One region of the Parashewanella sp. 2304DJ23-3 genome, then DNA from elsewhere that is predicted to be linked to it. Evidence: predicted binding sites of a transcription regulator. Region 1 holds the regulator's gene; the other holds the start of a gene.
What was found. The regulator MetJ, encoded in region 1, represses methionine synthesis genes. The targets are predictions, from matches to a motif close to TAGACGTCTAGACGTCTA.

Region 1 (8,606 bases):
ACGCTTTGTAGGAAAACTTGAGCAGCTGTATAAAATAGAGGCCTACTCTAATCAGCCTCTACTGGTTCTTTATACAATCAATCTAGCATTAAGTCTCGGCAAATTTGTACGAGATCGGTCTGAATGGCAGCAGCAGTCACCTCTCGACCAGCACCGGGCCCTCTGATGATCAGTGGCGTACCTTTGTAAAATTCACTTTCAATGACAAAGATATTATCGCCAGGCGTTAGGTTTGCATAAGGGTGTGTGTTATCAACTCTTTCTAAAGCCACCTTTGCGTTAACTGAGTTATTATTGAGCTCAATCTTGGCAATATAACGCAATACCTTTTGTTGGCTCTGAGCTGCAGCCCATTGACCTTTGATCGATCCATCGATTTCATCAATACGCTCAAGAAACTCTTGTTTAGAGACGTGCACGAGATGTGCTGGGACCAATGATTCCAGCTCAATATCACTGAGCTCTAGATTCATTCCTAATTCTCGAGCCAAAATTAACAACTTTCGCTGCATATCTCTGCCGGAAAGATCATCTCTAGGATCTGGCTCTGTAATGCCTTGTGACTTGGCTTTTAATACGAGTGATGAAAAAGGCTCACTGTCGTCATAATGCTCAAACAGCCAACACAGAGTGCCTGAGAATATGCCTCCTACACTATGAATATCGTCACCACCATTTTTGAGCTCAGCCAATGTCGTCTGAATTGGTAGCCCTGCACCACAGCTCGCATTATAACGCCAAAACAGACGTCGACTTTGCAACTGATATTTCAGCTCTTTATAAAACGTAAGTGGACCTGAACCCGCCAACTTATTTGCACTCACAAGGTGAATGCCACGCTGTAAAAACTCTGAATATTTTAAAGTTAAGCTGGCACTGGCGGTAATGTCCAAAACGATAAGTTCATCGTAAGTTAACGCATCTAATTGAGTTAAGAGTTCATCATATCGCCAAGGCTGTCCATGCTGATTTAAGTTATGCTCCCAATTTGACAAATCAATGGCGCTATCTGAAACCAAACAATGATTCGTTGATACCAAACCTGCAATATCTAACTTAATTTTAAGTTGTTTTTCGAGCTTTAAAAAACGAGTCTTAAACAGTTTCGTCCAAGTTTTACCGATATTGCCTAAGCCAAATACCACAACACCGAAACGTTTCTTAGCTGCAGTACAGCGTCGATGAACTTTAAAAGATAAACTATCAACTTCAGCTTTAGGTACTAGCGCAACCAAACTGTTCGAATCTTGAAAAATTGGCTTTGAATGCCGAGTTAATAACCTCGAAAAACCATGGCGATGCTCCAACGAGTCTTGACTCACTAATGCGACTAATCCAAACCTTGACGTCACACTAACCTGAGTATTTTCACTACAAAGTGGTTCTAACAACGTTAATAACTTCGCTTTATTCTCCGTCGTAGTTGCCAGCTCAAACTTATTATTGGTATGAATCCACCAGGCAAGTGGGCTAACCCCATGCTGCTCCAACATCAAATGAATACTTTTAGGCTCTAAATCACTTTGTAATTGGAGTAATTCAACTTGTGGCAGACTGGTGATCACTGGCTCACATGCAGCGGCACTGTCAGGTTCAATTTGAGTGTATTGAGTATGCGATGCAAAACTTGATCGAACAGCCAACCGAGCATTACTACCAAAAAGCGGTTGCAGTGTTCGACTGTGAAGCACAGGGGAACCTAATTTAGCAAGCCGATCAGCTTCACTTAAAGACAAAGACGCTAATAATTTGGCATCCGTAATTTTATTGGGGTCAGCATTAAACACCCCTTCCACATCGGTCCAAATGGTAATTTGTTCAACATCAGCATAGCTGGCTAATAAGCTCGCACTGTAATCTGAGCCATTGCGACCTAACAGCAGAGTATTACCTTCAGCGTCACCACAAATAAAACCAGTAAAAATTAATCTTGTTGCAGGGTTAAGCTCAATAACTTGTTGAACATTGAATCTGGATTCATCGGTTTTTACTCGGGCAACAACATCGTTTTCAGCGAGCAGAACTTTACGACTATCAATGGCTTTAGAGGCAACATCATTTTGTTTTAAATAAGCGGCTAACAATCTTGCAGACCAGACTTCACCAAACGCAACAAGCTGATTTTTATCGTATTCTGTTAACTGTTCTTGTGACAGCAAGCTCGATAGCTCCATACCGTCGGTCGCCAAACGCTCACGAAATAATTGAGCATTATTGTTATCCAATAAATCTTCAGCTAGGTGTTGTTGATATTCAATCAGCTCCTGTAATGATTGCAGCCATAAACGGCGACTGTGCTGAAACTCTAATAACTGATAAAGCTTGTTGGTTGATTTACCCGCTGCAGATACAACCACCATATCATTGGCATTTCCTTGTGTGAGCAAAATATGCGCTACACGTCGGTAACCGTCAGCATCTGCTAAACTTGAACCGCCAAATTTATGTAAGTGACTAATCGTCATTAATCCTTGTCTCCGAGTAAAACTGTATCTAAAGCTTGTTTCAAATCAGTAGCTAAATCGTCACCATCTTCGACGCCAATCGATAAACGGATCAAAGTCGGCTTAATGCCCGCCTTCACTTGTGCATCATTATCCATAGAACGATGAGTCATTAACGCAGGAACACAAACTAGACTCTCTACACCACCTAAGCTTTCAGCAAGCGAGAACAATTGTAAACGATGTACGAATTGAATTAGAGCATTATGATCGCCTTTTAATTCAAAACTTACCATGCCACCAAAGCCACTCTGTTGTTTTTTGGCGATTTCATGACCATTGTGGTTTTCAAGCCCAGGATAATAGAGTTGTGAAACAGCATGATGTTCACTCAGTATGTTAACAACTTTCTTTGCATTTTGTTCGTGCTGTTTTATACGAAGCGGTAACGTTCTCACGCCTCTTAGTGTTTGGTATGCGTCAAAAGCACCACCTGTCAGCCCTAATGTATTTCCCCACCAGCATAGGGTTTCACTAAGATCATCCGTCTTAGCTATCACGGCTCCACCAACAACATCACTGTGACCATTAATATATTTAGTGGTGGAATGAACAATGATGTCAGCCCCTAAACATAATGGCTGCTGTAGAAGAGGCGACAAAAACGTATTATCAACCACAAGTAATGTATGACTTCCTTTGATCATATTAGCAACCTTTTGAATATCAACAATCCGAAGTAATGGGTTACTTGGCGTTTCAAGCCACACCATTTTGGGTTGCTTAGCTACCGCAGACTGTATTTGTTCGTCTTGGGTTTGGTCGATAATTTCGAGCTTAAAACAGCCCTTATCAGCAAACGCTTTAAATAAACGTAAGCTTCCTCCATAGCTGTCATGAGGAACGATCAGCAAGTCGTGCGGTTTGAGTAATTGCAGCACCAGAGTGATGGCGGACATTCCGGTATTGGTGATGATAGCGCCAGCCCCTTTTTCAAGCTTAGCGAGAGTATCAGCAAGTAACGTTCTGGTTGGGTTACCACTTCGGCTGTAATCAAACTCCCTTGGAGATAACCCACCATCAAAACAATAATTCGTTGATAGGTGCATTGGAGGAACAACAGAGCCATACTGAATGTCTGTTTCTAAGCCGTTTCTGACTGCTATTGTCGTTGTTGATTTCACCTGTCGCCTCAAAACCAAGGATGTCTAGACGTCTAGACTAGTTTTTATTCAACCACTGGTCAAGAAATATTAGCAGTATAGACTTCTAAAAGTTTGTCTTAACCATACAATTAGTGCAATAATTTGACTGTGAGTTTTTAGGCTTTAAAATTTGCCGACCTCGAATTATTTATTAGCATCAATACAGGTGAGTCAATGACTAAATGGAATGGAGAATATATCAGCCCTTACGCTGAGCATGGAAAAAAGAGTGAGCAAGTAAAAAAAGTCACTGTCTCAATTCCATTAAAAGTATTGAAAGTACTGACTGATGAGCGAACACGCCGACAAGTAAATAACTTGCGCCATGCGACCAACAGTGAATTACTTTGCGAAGCGTTTTTACATGCCTACACAGGCCAACCTCTACCGAACGATAACGATCTATCAAAGACTCAGCCTGACAGCATTCCTTCGGAAGCCAAAAAGCTCATGGAAGCAATGGGGATCGAATGGGAAGAGATGGAATAACCATCTCTTTCAAATTGACCTGCATTAATTACGATGAGCCAATGGCAACAACAAGCGATAGATAAAGTTGAATATTGTTATCAAATTGCCGAGCAACAATTTAAACGACCTTTCCCTCGCCCAGAAATATCCTTTAAATTGCGTGGTAGAAGCGCTGGTATGGCTCATCTTCAACTGAATAAAATTCGCTTGAATGCCAGCATGCTCGAAAGCAACCAGCAAGACTTTATTGATGAAGTCGTTCCGCATGAAATCTGTCACTTACTTTGCCATCACGTTTTTGGACGAGTAAAGCCACATGGCATCGAATGGCGCTCAATGATGCAAACGCTTTATAGCCTCAAACCTAAGACAACTCATAGCTTTGAAGTACATTCTAGACCACAAACAAAGATCGCTTATCAATGCGGTTGTGGTGTCGTTGAATTAGGCATTCGACGTCACAATAAAGTCATCCGTAGTCAAGCCCAATATCGATGTCGAATTTGTTCTAAAACTTTAAAATTGCTAAACCTCTGATAAGAGCATAAAATTTAATCACCTTAAAGTCGTTTTCGGTAGCCGTTATGCCGTCTAATAAGTTTATTACAGCTTTTGCTGTATGTGCTGTCGTAGCACTCAGTTTTACCAATCAAAGTTATGCCACTGATCGTCCAACATCATTTTCTCAAGCAAAAACACGTTTAACCAAGTTATATCCCAGCCAATTAGAACCAAAAACGTTTTATTGCGGTTGTGAGTTCAATGCAGATTCAAAAAAGTGGGATCCAGACCTAGATTCATGCGGTTATAAAGTGAGAAAGCAACAAACTCGAGCGAACCGCATCGAATGGGAGCACATTGTTGCTGCTTGGGATTTTGGTCACCAACTGGGTTGTTGGAAGACAGTCGGAGACACTTCAGCACGCGCTAATTGCACCAAAACCAGTGATGACTTTAATATAATGGCTTCTGACATGCATAACCTAGTGCCTGCCATCGGCGAAGTTAATGGTGACAGAAGTAATTACTCTTTTTCACAATGGACCTCTGAAAAACCTTCTAACCCTCAATATGGCCAGTGCGATATGATTGTCGACTTTGCAAACAGCCGTGTTCAACCACCTGAATACAGTCGAGGTGCCATTGCGAGAACATACTTGTACATGAGCGAAACATATCCTCGCTATCGTCTTTCAAGTAAACAATTAAACTTGTTCAATGCATGGAATAAAATGTATCCTGTTAAGCAATCAGAATGCATACGAGATAACGTCGTTGCAAGCATTCAAGGAAACCATAACCATTTTGTTTCGGATGCTTGTGATGCCAATAATTTTAGTAAATGAGAATACCAAGAGTTTATCAGGCCGGCAGCTTAGCTGTTGGCCAAAGTACTTTATTAGATGATGATCCTGCTGCCCATATCGGGCGAGTTTTACGAATGCACACAGGAGATAAAGTCTCCCTCTTTAACGGTGATGGTCACGACTATCTAGCCGAAATCATTGAAGCTTCGAAAAAAAATGTTTCAGTCCGCATCATAGAAGCGACGGAAAACCCAACTGAATCTCCATTAAAGTTGCACCTAGGGCAAGTAATTTCTCGCGGTGACCGCATGGATTTTACATTGCAAAAATCGGTAGAACTTGGCGTTACCACTATCACTCCCCTGTTTTCAGAACGATGCGGTGTCAAACTCACTGGCGATCGCTTAGCGAAAAAACAACAACAATGGCAAAAAATAGTGCAGAGTGCTTGCGAGCAATCAGGCCGAAGTGTCGTACCTGAAGTTCGTCCAGCCATATCACTTGAAGCTTGGTGTGCCGAAGAGTCAGATGCATTAAAATTGAACCTTCACCCAAGAGCCAACCACGGTATCAATGGCTTAACACTTGAAAATAATAGAGTACGTCTTCTTATTGGTCCTGAGGGTGGTTTATCCAAAGAAGAAATTGATATGACTGAACAATATCAATTTACCGATATTTTACTGGGCCCTCGTATTTTACGAACTGAAACAGCCGCTTTAACGGTCATAAGTGCACTACAACTCAAATTTGGCGATCTGTAAGATCTAAAGGAACTATAACAATGATTAAACTTGGCATCGTGATGGATCCCATTCAAGATATCAATATAAAGAAAGATTCAAGCTTTGCTATGTTAATGGCAGCCCAAAAACGTGGTTACCAACTGTATTACATGGAAATGCAAGATCTTGCACTCGTCGATGGTGATGCTGTGGCGAACATGAAGCCGTTAACCGTAACAGATAACGCTGAATCATGGTTTGAACTTGGTGAGCCACAAAATAATGCGATGGCAGATCTTGATGTTATTTTGATGCGTAAAGATCCACCATTTGATACCGAATTCATCTATGCCACTTACATGTTAGAGCGTGCTGAAGATAAAGGTACTTTGATTGTTAACAAGCCACAGAGTTTACGTGACGCCAACGAAAAATTATTTACAGCATGGTTTCCGGAGCATACACCAACAACACTTGTGACCCGAGACAGTCAACGTATACGTGCGTTTTACGCTGAACATGAAGACATCATTTTAAAGCCATTAGATGGTATGGGTGGCAGTTCAATCTTCCGAGTAAAACCAAACGACCCAAATCTTGGTGTCATCATTGAGACATTAACTAACCATGGACAAACCTATGCCATGGTTCAAGCATTTATTCCTGAAATTACCGAAGGTGATAAGCGCATTTTAATCGTAGATGGTGAACCCGTTCCTTACGCACTGGCTCGTATCCCACAAAACGGTGAAACTCGCGGTAACCTCGCTGCAGGTGGTAGAGCTCAACCACAACCACTGTCTGAAAGTGACTGGAATATCGCACGTTCACTTGGGCCTGAGCTAAAGAAGCGCGGACTCATTTTTGTTGGTATTGACGTTATCGGTGATAAGCTAACTGAAATTAATGTTACTAGCCCAACTTGCATAAAAGAAATTGAAGCCGCTTATGACGTAAGCATTACGGGCATGTTATTTGATTCAATAGAAACTCGGCTTAAAGAGAGATAAAGATGCTTAATCAAACCATTAAGGGACTTATGGCGATAGCATTGCTAGCGCCATTGAGTGTATTAGCCGCGAACGAAACACCTACAGAAACACCAAAGACACCAAAGAATATCATTTATATTATTGGTGATGGTATGGGGCCAGCCTATACCACGGCTTATCGTTACTACAAAGACAACCCAAATACTGAAGAAGTAGAAACCACTGTCTTTGATCGCTTACTGGTTGGTATGGCTCGCACAGCTCCAGCTAGAATGAGTGGTTATGTTACGGATTCTGCTGCCGCTGCAACTGCACTTTCTACTGGGGTAAAAACCTACAATGGTGCGATTGGTATGGATACCGATAAACGCCCAATGGAGACGCTGTTAGAGAAAGCTAAGAAAGATGGTAAAGCTATTGGTATCACGGTGACATCACAGGTAAACCATGCGACACCGGCTAGTTTTTTAAGCCATAATGAAAGTCGTAAAAACTATGAGCAAATCGCTGAAGATTACTTGGACTCTGGCGCTGATGTGATCATGGGTGGCGGTCAACGCTACTTTGATAAAAGCTTATTAGCTCAATTTAAAAAGAAAGGTTATCAAGTTTTAGAAAACTTCGACAAGCTCAATGATGTACACAGTGGTAAGGTACTTGGTTTATTCGCTGACGTTCAACTTCCTTGGGTGATTGATAACCCAAATGGTCATCAGCTGAGTAAAATGACGCAAAAGTCATTAGAGCTATTATCACAGCATAGCGATGGCTTTGTTTTACTTATTGAAGGCAGCATTATCGATTGGGCCGGACATGCCAATGATATCGCTACCACCATGGGTGAAATGGATGAATTCGCTCGCACGTTGGAAGTGGTTGAAACCTACATTCGAAAGCACCCCGATACCTTGATGGTTGCTACAGCAGATCATGACACCGGCGGTCTAACTGTAGGAGCCAACAATAAAAAATCTTGGAACCCTGACGTACTTCATAAGATCAAAGCCAGCCCAATGACCATTGCTAGACAATTGATCTCTCAAAAGCAGTGGAAAACAGGTTTTGCGAAGCTCATTGGTTTTGAACCTAAAAAGGATGAATGGAAAGCGCTATCTAAAGCTCATACTCAAGATGAACAACACTTCGCAATGGCCATCATTGATCTTGTAAATAAACGCAGTAACACTGGCTGGACAACAGATGATCACACTGCTGTTGATGTTCAAGTCTTTGCAAAAGGTCCTGCATCACAATTGTTTGTAGGCTCACAAGATAATACTGAAATCGCTGACACACTTTCATCTTTACTATGAACCTTATATCACCACTCAATTTTGCGAGTGGTGATATTCTTCAACCGATACGCATTAAGGTATTTCAGCCTCAGTAACGCTGATGATTTCTTCCCGATTAAGCGTGACTTTAAATCTCCGGTACACCTTTTTAGAATGGTGATGCTTTT
Region 2 (8,606 bases), 1.1 Mb from region 1:
AATTCGTTACCCAGCGATTTAAGGTTATCGAGATTACCAAATAGCCCATGAAGCAATACGACAGGTGTTCCCTGTCCTGAAACAACATAATTCATAATTTTTGTGAAAATGATTCTTTTTTACAATTGTGCTTCATGAAGACTCATTATTACAAGTTTTACTCGAAAATAGCTGTGATTTAAATCAATGAATTAGAAAGTTCTAATGTAGTGCGTCACTAAAAATTGTGATAAATATGATCAAACTGAGATCGTACTGATGACGACTCACAATAAAATCGGTATCTTATATTGATAAGATTGAAATCATCGAAAGGAATTTAGATTCATGAAATATATTGAAGTAGACGAGGAACTGTACCGTTTTATTGCAGGTAAAACAGAACGAATTGGTGAAAGTGCTTCCGATATTTTACGCCGTCTACTGGGGTTAGCCGTTGAAGATAAAGAAAATAGCAAGCCTGAGTCTATTCATGAGCCAAGCCTTGAAGCTCAACGAACTGATGAAAAACCAAAAGAAACAAAGAAAAAAATAAAATCAGATTCTATTGAATTTACTCATTTATTTAATGATGAAGCCCTACAATCACAAAAAGGTGCAGTGGGCCGCTTTTTGTTTGTGCTTGGTTGTTTATATGAATCTACAGCCGAAAGTTTTGCTCAGGTTTTACAAGTTCAGGGCCGTGGGCGTCTGTATTTTGCAACCTCAAAAGAAGCACTGCTTGAAGCCAGTAAGTCGGCGAATCCAAAAGAAATTGGTACAAGCGGTTATTGGGTGACAACAAACAATAATACAGCTAAGAAACAGACCATTCTTAATGAGGTGCTTCAGCTACTTGGTTGTGAAGCAGAGTTAGCCGCTGAATTGTCAGCAAAGATTTAAACGCAGAGGTTAGTTGTGGCGTTACATGAAAGAGCAGGGCAGCCTGCACAACAAAAGGATTTGATTAACTTACCGAAGTTAATGACTCATTATTATCGTAGTATTCCTGACGTAAGTAATATTGAGCAACAAGTGAGTTTTGGTACTTCTGGTCATCGAGGAACCTCTTTAAAATCCAGCTTTAATCAAAACCATATCTTGGCGATTGTACAGGCGGTTGCAGATTATCGTAATCAAGCCGGTATCTCAGGTCCACTGTATTTAGGTATGGATACCCATGCGTTATCACATGCAGCATTTGTAACCTCTGTTGAAGTATTAGCAGCCAATAATGTGCATATTATTGCTCAGCAGGATGAGGGTTATACTCCTACGCCAGTGATTTCACATGCGATTGTTTCTTATAATAGAGTGAATAATGCATGTGCTGATGGTTTGATCATTACACCTTCGCATAACCCTCCTCAAGATGGTGGCATTAAATACAATCCTCCTCATGGTGGGCCAGCTGAAGGGGAAATTACCAGCTGGATTCAAAATCGTGCAAATGATTATTTAGCGAAGCAGCTTGAAGGTATAGCCAAAGTTAATTACGACATCGCAACTAAATTGAACAAAGTAGATTGGCAAGACCTAATCTCGCCATACGTAAACGATCTGCATAATGTGGTTGATTTAGAAGCGATTAAAAAAGCAAAAATGAAAATTGGCGTAGATCCTTTAGGCGGTTCTGGTATTCACTTTTGGCAACCGATTGCTGACAAATACGGTCTAGATATAACTTTGGTTAACGATAATGTCGATCCAAGTTTTGGTTTTATGACGCTAGATAAAGATGGCAAAATCCGAATGGATTGTTCGTCACCATCAGCGATGGCTGGCTTATTGAAGCACCAAGAAAACTTTGATATTTGTATAGGTAACGATCCTGATTATGATCGGCACGGTATTGTGTGTCCAAACTTTGGATTGATGAATCCAAATCATTATCTTGCTGTGGCCATTGATTACTTGCTTCAATATCGTCCAGATTGGAATGCTGATTTAGCCATTGGCAAAACACTGGTTTCAAGCGCAATCATAGACAGAATTTGCCAAAAGCACAGCCGTAAACTTATTGAAGTACCAGTTGGCTTTAAATGGTTTGTTGAGGGGCTTGCAGAGTCTACTATTGCCTTTGGCGGTGAAGAAAGTGCGGGTGCTGCGTTTTTGAGAACCGACGGGTCTACTTGGTGCACTGATAAGGACGGTTTTATTCTGGGTTTATTAGCTGCAGAAATCTATGCCGTTACTGGGCAATCTCCAGCTGAAAGATACGCAGAGCTTGAACAGGAGTTTGGTAATAGCTATTACCAGCGCATCGACAGTCCAATCAGCTTGAAGAAAAAACAAAAGTTCGCAAAGCTTACTAAAGAATCATTCAATGTTGATGAATTAGCCGGTGAGAAAATTGTTGATGTATTGACTCATGCCCCAGGTAATGGTGCTGCGATAGGCGGTGTTAAAATCGTTACTGAGAATGCATGGTTTGCAGCAAGACCTTCAGGCACTGAAGCATTATTTAAAATCTATGCAGAAAGCTTTAAGTCTGCTGAACACTTAAGCTGTGTTTTAAATGATGCAAAACAAATCATTTCAGACGCTTTAAGCTAAAGCAAGTACTCCTTCCTTTGATTGCTACAGCCTGTAGCAATCAAACTATCTTCTTAATAAAAGTTAATTTTATTCAATTAATCTTATTTTAAGTTTCATTGAAACGAGTTTAGCTTTAGACAAATATAGAAGAAACAAATTTCAATTTGGAAATGATTTGTCTTGAGTGTTTCTGATGAGCTCCCTATTCTAAAAGGTACTCAGCTTGCAGAGTTTGAGAGAGCTGCTGATGCTCGGTTTTGGGATGCAATTGAAAGAGATGAAGATCAAACTTTGACAATAGGGGAGACCCAATTCAATATTTCTGTAATAGATAAAGTTTTGTTTGTTACCCCGATAACGTTAGGACATTTTCACTATGGAAAGTCAACTTCATTAACAGAGATCTTTCCTTCTCAGAATAAATATACACATAATGACGTTGCTAATTTACTCTGCACTATAATCATTAATCCTAAATTGCCACTTTCATCATTAGCTTACTGTTTCTCTGCCGCAGAGCCTCGCGTGGTAGTTGACTTTCTCAAATCGACCAATAGCTATTGTGTAATTCAGGTTTTATCAGAGTTAAAAGGTTTTATGCCTGATGAAAAATTCCAATTGCTGCTGTCTGAGATATACAACAGTGAAGTTGAAGTAGATAAATGGATCCAAGAGGCATTTTGTCAACTTGAAGAATTACATAAAGAAAATAAATTAGTGGGGAGAGTGCAACAAAAAGCAGAGGTTCAAAAGTCTCTAGATTTTGTAATTAGCCTATCTGATGGTCAGGTTGTGAGCGATACAACAGAAAGCGTTTTGAGTTATTTTCTACTTGAAATGTCATTACAACCATCATTGAAAGTTGTTTTTAATAGAATTGTTGAGGGGGAATCAATTAAGTTTCAAATAATGGTAGCTACCTTAGGCAATCTATCAATGAAATCTGGTACTCATCAAAATTATCAGTTAATTCAAGAGTTGTTTACGAGTTATATAAACTCTAGACACAACCCAGCGTTTAATGATTTTAATGAAGAAGTCTTAAGAATTCTCTGTTCGCGTCTTGACCGTACATCAAATTTATATCTTTTTAAAAATCTCGAAGAAAGTAAAAAGTCACCACTTTTATCAAGTTTGTCTCATGAAGACTTAATTAATTTATCTAAGGAAGGGTTAATTAACGAGCAGTGTAAACGAAAAGCGCTTCAACACTGCTTTGAAAAAGGAGAATTAGCTCTTAATTTAATGAATTCATTAGCTGAATCTTCAGTTTTAGATTTAAAGACTGAAGTTTTGGAGAGTAACTTTTTTAAGTCAAGAAGCATTGAGAAAAAAATCGAGATAGTCAACTTCTTAAAGTTATTATTTAAGTTAAAGAGTCAAGATGTAAAACCGTTACAAGATGCTCTATGGATTGAGCTCTCATCATCTACAGAATCATTATTTGACTCGAAGTCTACTGTTAACATTGATTCTGAGTTAATCATTGAGCTATTTGAAAGTCAAACAAAAGAAGAGCAAGCAAAATTTGTTTTTTCATTACTGGGTAAAAAATATTACGAGTTTATTCGTTTATTGATGAACACTGGTTCGGATTGTTTCATTCAAACTGCTATTGATGTAATTCAAGACTCCAAAGAGCACCTTGAAAAATTATTGAATGACTTCTATGGATCGGGTTACGTAAGGTTTTTCAATCGGTTATGTGAAATGGCACTATCGGAAAAAAATGAGTCATCAACTTGTGCTCTTGCAATTCTTCGTAAATTGTCAATTGAACGATATATGGATGGAATTAAGAAAGTGCTTTGTGATGAAGAACTAAAACCAAGTGTGATTAGTGTTTTTGAAAAAGTTAATAGAAAAGCTGAGGTTGTGGCTTCTTTAAATGATGATAAGACGCAGGTTTTAGTGACGTTAGGCTATAAAGGGGAATTGATTCTTGGCTATGCTAAAGATGCTACACAATCAGCTAAAGCAAAATTTTTGAAGTCAATTTTGAACTCAAGTGAGAAACAATTTAGTTTAGCTGAGCAAGCTAGTTTGTTCTGTATGGTCATAGATTGTGAGAGCTCGGAGTGGAACGAAGCGCTATGCTCTATTAACCCAATCCAAATTGTTGATTGTTTGATGAATATGAACGATGAATACGCTGAAAAATATCTTACTCTTTTAGAAAGTTCAGAATTCTATGGAGAAATAGAATCTAACTATAAAAGAATAAAAAAGTTGCCCGCTTTCTCTAGCTAAGCAGAGAAAATCCGAGCAACTTATGAACTTATCAAAAACTAATATGGCAGCTTGGTAAATCGTTCTTCTGAATATAATCTTGATGATATTCTTCAGCAGGGAAAAACTCTTGGACTGGAACAATTTCAGTAACGATTTGACGATTTCCCCATTTAGCACTCTTAGCTAGTTCATGAAGAGATGCGGCAGCTGATTCTTTTTGGAACTGATCGTAGAAAAAAATCACACTTCGATACTGATGACCAAAATCATCGCCTTGTTGATTTAGCGTCGTGGGATTGTGATTGCTCCAAAAGATAGCGAGTAAATCATCGTATGAAACGATAGACTCATCATACTCTACTTGAACAACTTCAGCGTGACCTGTTTCACCGAGTTTAACTTCTTCATAGGTTGTTTGATTTGAGCTTCCACCCATATAACCACTAGTAGCGTTTATTACACCTTCAACTTGCCTAAAAAAATACTCTACACCCCAAAAGCACCCGGCTCCAAAAGTCGCTACAGCCATATAAACCTCAAACTATCTAAACGTAAAACCATCTGGACGTCTATATTGCTATATGAGCTTTTTTAACGCAAGCATTTTTTGTTAATTTCTTTGAGTGTTTACTAAGACGAGTTGTTAGTAAGCTACTACAACTGAAATATGATAGAATTCGTGATATTCAAAAATGAGAACTGAATCACATCAATATTTTTAGATGTGTTAAATGTATCTAAAAAATAAAGGAGCCCTACGTGCTACATACGTTAATGGAATCCAAAGACTTTCTTGCTTTGACTCTTGCCAACCCAAAATCGATTTCTGAACCTTTCACTTTTGCTTTAAAAAATAAAACCTTTGTCCATGTATGGGATACCGGTGTTATTGTGTTTGAGCCTGAACAAGCAAGCGAAAAAGATATTGTTTTATCTTCAGCAGTGCATGGTAATGAAACAGCGCCAATTGAAATTTGTAACCGTTTAATCAAAGAGCTTTTAGAAGAAAGTATTGAAGTTAAACACCGCACTATGTTCTTGATTGGTAACCCCGATGCTATTCACAACGGTACTCGTTTTGTTGAAGAGAATATGAACCGTTTATTCAATGGCGCCCACTCAAGCGGTAAAGGTTTAGTTAATCAAGAGCGAATTCGTGCTAAGCGATTAGAAGAGTATGTTGATCGCTTTTATACGTCACAAGCTGATGGTCGTCATCGTATTCATTACGATTTACACACAGCAATTCGTGCCTCTAAGCATGAAAAGTTTGCCATTTATCCTTATCGAGGCGATAAAGCTTACAGCGCCGAGCAAATCATGTTCTTAGCGGCATGTGGTGTCGATACTATGCTATTCCACCATGAACCGACTACGACGTTCAGTTACTTTTCATCAAGCAATTATGAAGCGGATGCATTTACCGTTGAGCTAGGTAAAGTGAGACCGTTTGGTCAAAACGATATGACTCGTTTCATTGCAACCCATGAAATGCTTTCACGTTTAATTACTGGTCGTGAACTTGAGCTTGATAACTTTAATGAAGATAAATTGAATTTATATCAAGTTTGCCGTGTGATTAATAAGAACTATGAAGACTTCGAGTTTACCTTTGCAAATGATGTGGAAAACTTTCGCTCTTTCCCTAAAGGCTATGTGCTAGCAAAAGAAAACGGTGACGAAATTAAGATTGAACATGATGAAGAAGCCATTGTTTTCCCAATTACAAATATCCCAGTCGGTAACCGAGCCGTACTTATGTTGATTAAACCAGAAAGCCTTAACGTTAAGTAATAAAATGGGTTTGTAAACCAAACAATACATCAGCTTAAACCATTACTTAGCGGGTGAAGGGGCTGAAAAGTTGCCTGTATTTTTACGTTAACGTAAATTTCATTCTGCGTATTAGAACATTTTGAACTTGATGGGTTTCTCGTCAAGTTCTCTACATAACAAGAGCACACTATGAGCAACGCAACACAAAATGAACAGATTGTGCACAGCGTAAGCTTTCTAGATAGAGATTCATTAACAATCCCTAAACTGAGAGTTACCAATGCTGACGGCACTGTGATTGAAGGTGCAACCTTACCGAAGATTGACGAAACTTTGGCTAAGCGTATGTATGATACATGCGTATTCACTCAAGTCCTTGATGAGCGTATGTTAGGCGCCCAACGTCAAGGCCGTATTAGTTTTTATATGACTTGTATTGGCGAAGAAGCTGCAATTATCGGAAGCGCAGCAGCTTTGGATGACGAAGATGTCATCCTTGCTCAATACCGTGAGCATGCGGCCTTACGTTTTCGTGGTTTTACCACTGAACAGTTTATGGACCAAATGTTCAGTAATGAAAATGACCTAGGTAAAGGTCGTCAAATGCCAATCCACTATGGTAGCTCTGAGTTGAACTATCACACGGTTTCTTCACCACTTGGGACGCAAATTCCTCAAGCAACTGGTGTTGGCTATAGCATGAAGATGAATGGCCAGAAAAACGTGGCGATTTGTTATTTCGGTGAAGGTGCTGCTTCAGAAGGTGATTTCCATGCTGGCCTTAACATGGCTGCGACCTTGAAGTCTCCAACACTTTTCTTCTGTCGAAACAATGGTTATGCGATTTCTACACCTGCAGAAGAGCAGTTTAAAGGTAATGGTATTGCAAGTCGTGGTGTTGGTTATGGTATGCACACCATTCGTTTTGACGGCAATGACATGCTTGCAGTGCTTTTGGCTACTCAAGCAGCACGTGAATTTGCGATTGAAAACAGTGTTCCAGTATTACTTGAAGCAATGACTTACCGTGTTGGTGCGCATTCTTCATCAGATGATCCTTCAGGCTATCGTTCAAAAGAAGAAGAAAATGAATGGCGTGAACAAGATCCTGTAGCGCGTTTCAAAACGTGGATGCTCGCTCAAGGTTGGTTAACTGAAGAAGAAGACCAAGCGCTTTACACTAAATATCGTGAAGAAGTTTTAGCACAAGTAAAAGTGTCTGAAAAAGTGGCAGCTCCTGCACTTGAAGAACTGTTTAACGACGTTTATGACGAGCCAACGCCAATTCTTAAAAAGCAAATGGCTGACCTTAAAGCACACATCAAGAAGTATCCAGAGTCGTATCCGAAAACAGCAGGGAGAATCAAATAATGGCAACGATGAATATGCTACAAGCCATCAATGATGCTCTGTCTATTGCGATGGAAACGGACGATAAGATGTTGGTTTTCGGTGAAGACGTTGGCCATTTTGGTGGTGTTTTCCGTGCGACTTCTGGCTTAAAAGAGAAATTTGGCCCAGATCGTTGTTTTAACACGCCACTTGTTGAACAAGGTATCGCAGGTTTTGCCAATGGTCTTGCTGCAAATGGCCACACGCCAGTAGCTGAAATTCAATTTGCGGATTATATCTTCCCAGCATTCGACCAAATCGTGAATGAGTCAGCGAAATTCCGTTATCGTAGTGGTAATGAATTTAACGTGGGTGGCTTAACCTATCGCACACCTTATGGTGGCGGTATTGCTGGTGGGCATTACCACTCGCAGTCTCCTGAAGCGTATTTCACACAAACTCCGGGTCTGAAGGTAGTTGTACCTAGAAACCCAGAGCAAGCGAAAGGTTTGTTATTAGCGTCAATTCGTGACAAAAACCCAGTAATCTTCTTTGAACCTAAGCGCTTGTACCGTGCTTCAGTGGGTGACGTGCCTGAAGGTGACTTTGAGCACGAGTTAGGTAAAGCTGAGGTGGTAAAACAAGGTTCTGACATTACGCTTCTTGCTTGGGGCGCTCAGATGGAAATCATCGAGCAAGCCGCTGAAATGGCCGAGAAAGACGGTATTTCTTGCGAGATCATTGATTTA

Region 2: a site for MetJ is predicted at 5,304-5,321, ahead of msrA (peptide-methionine (S)-S-oxide reductase MsrA). Genes of this name have one in related genera too.

Annotation. Positions count from the first base shown of each region.
Region 1 covers NZ_JBWQOH010000001.1:1,097,486-1,106,091, forward strand. Annotated here, with positions in the region: gene metL (bifunctional aspartate kinase/homoserine dehydrogenase II) at 78-2,465, opposite strand; gene metB (cystathionine gamma-synthase) at 2,465-3,628, opposite strand; gene metJ (met regulon transcriptional regulator MetJ) at 3,824-4,138, shown strand; gene AC1EU2_RS04870 (SprT family zinc-dependent metalloprotease) at 4,172-4,657, shown strand; gene AC1EU2_RS04875 (endonuclease) at 4,705-5,466, shown strand; gene rsmE (16S rRNA (uracil(1498)-N(3))-methyltransferase) at 5,463-6,191, shown strand; gene gshB (glutathione synthase) at 6,212-7,162, shown strand; gene AC1EU2_RS04890 (alkaline phosphatase) at 7,165-8,457, shown strand; gene AC1EU2_RS04895 (hypothetical protein) at 8,512-8,606, opposite strand, start outside.
Region 2 covers NZ_JBWQOH010000001.1:13,512-22,117, reverse strand. Annotated here, with positions in the region: gene AC1EU2_RS00115 (alpha/beta fold hydrolase) at 1-95, opposite strand, end outside; gene seqA (replication initiation negative regulator SeqA) at 328-882, shown strand; gene pgm (phosphoglucomutase (alpha-D-glucose-1,6-bisphosphate-dependent)) at 898-2,535, shown strand; gene AC1EU2_RS00100 (hypothetical protein) at 3,115-4,767, shown strand; gene msrA (peptide-methionine (S)-S-oxide reductase MsrA) at 4,799-5,278, opposite strand; gene astE (succinylglutamate desuccinylase) at 5,509-6,543, shown strand; gene AC1EU2_RS00085 (thiamine pyrophosphate-dependent dehydrogenase E1 component subunit alpha) at 6,715-7,896, shown strand; gene AC1EU2_RS00080 (alpha-ketoacid dehydrogenase subunit beta) at 7,896-8,606, shown strand, end outside.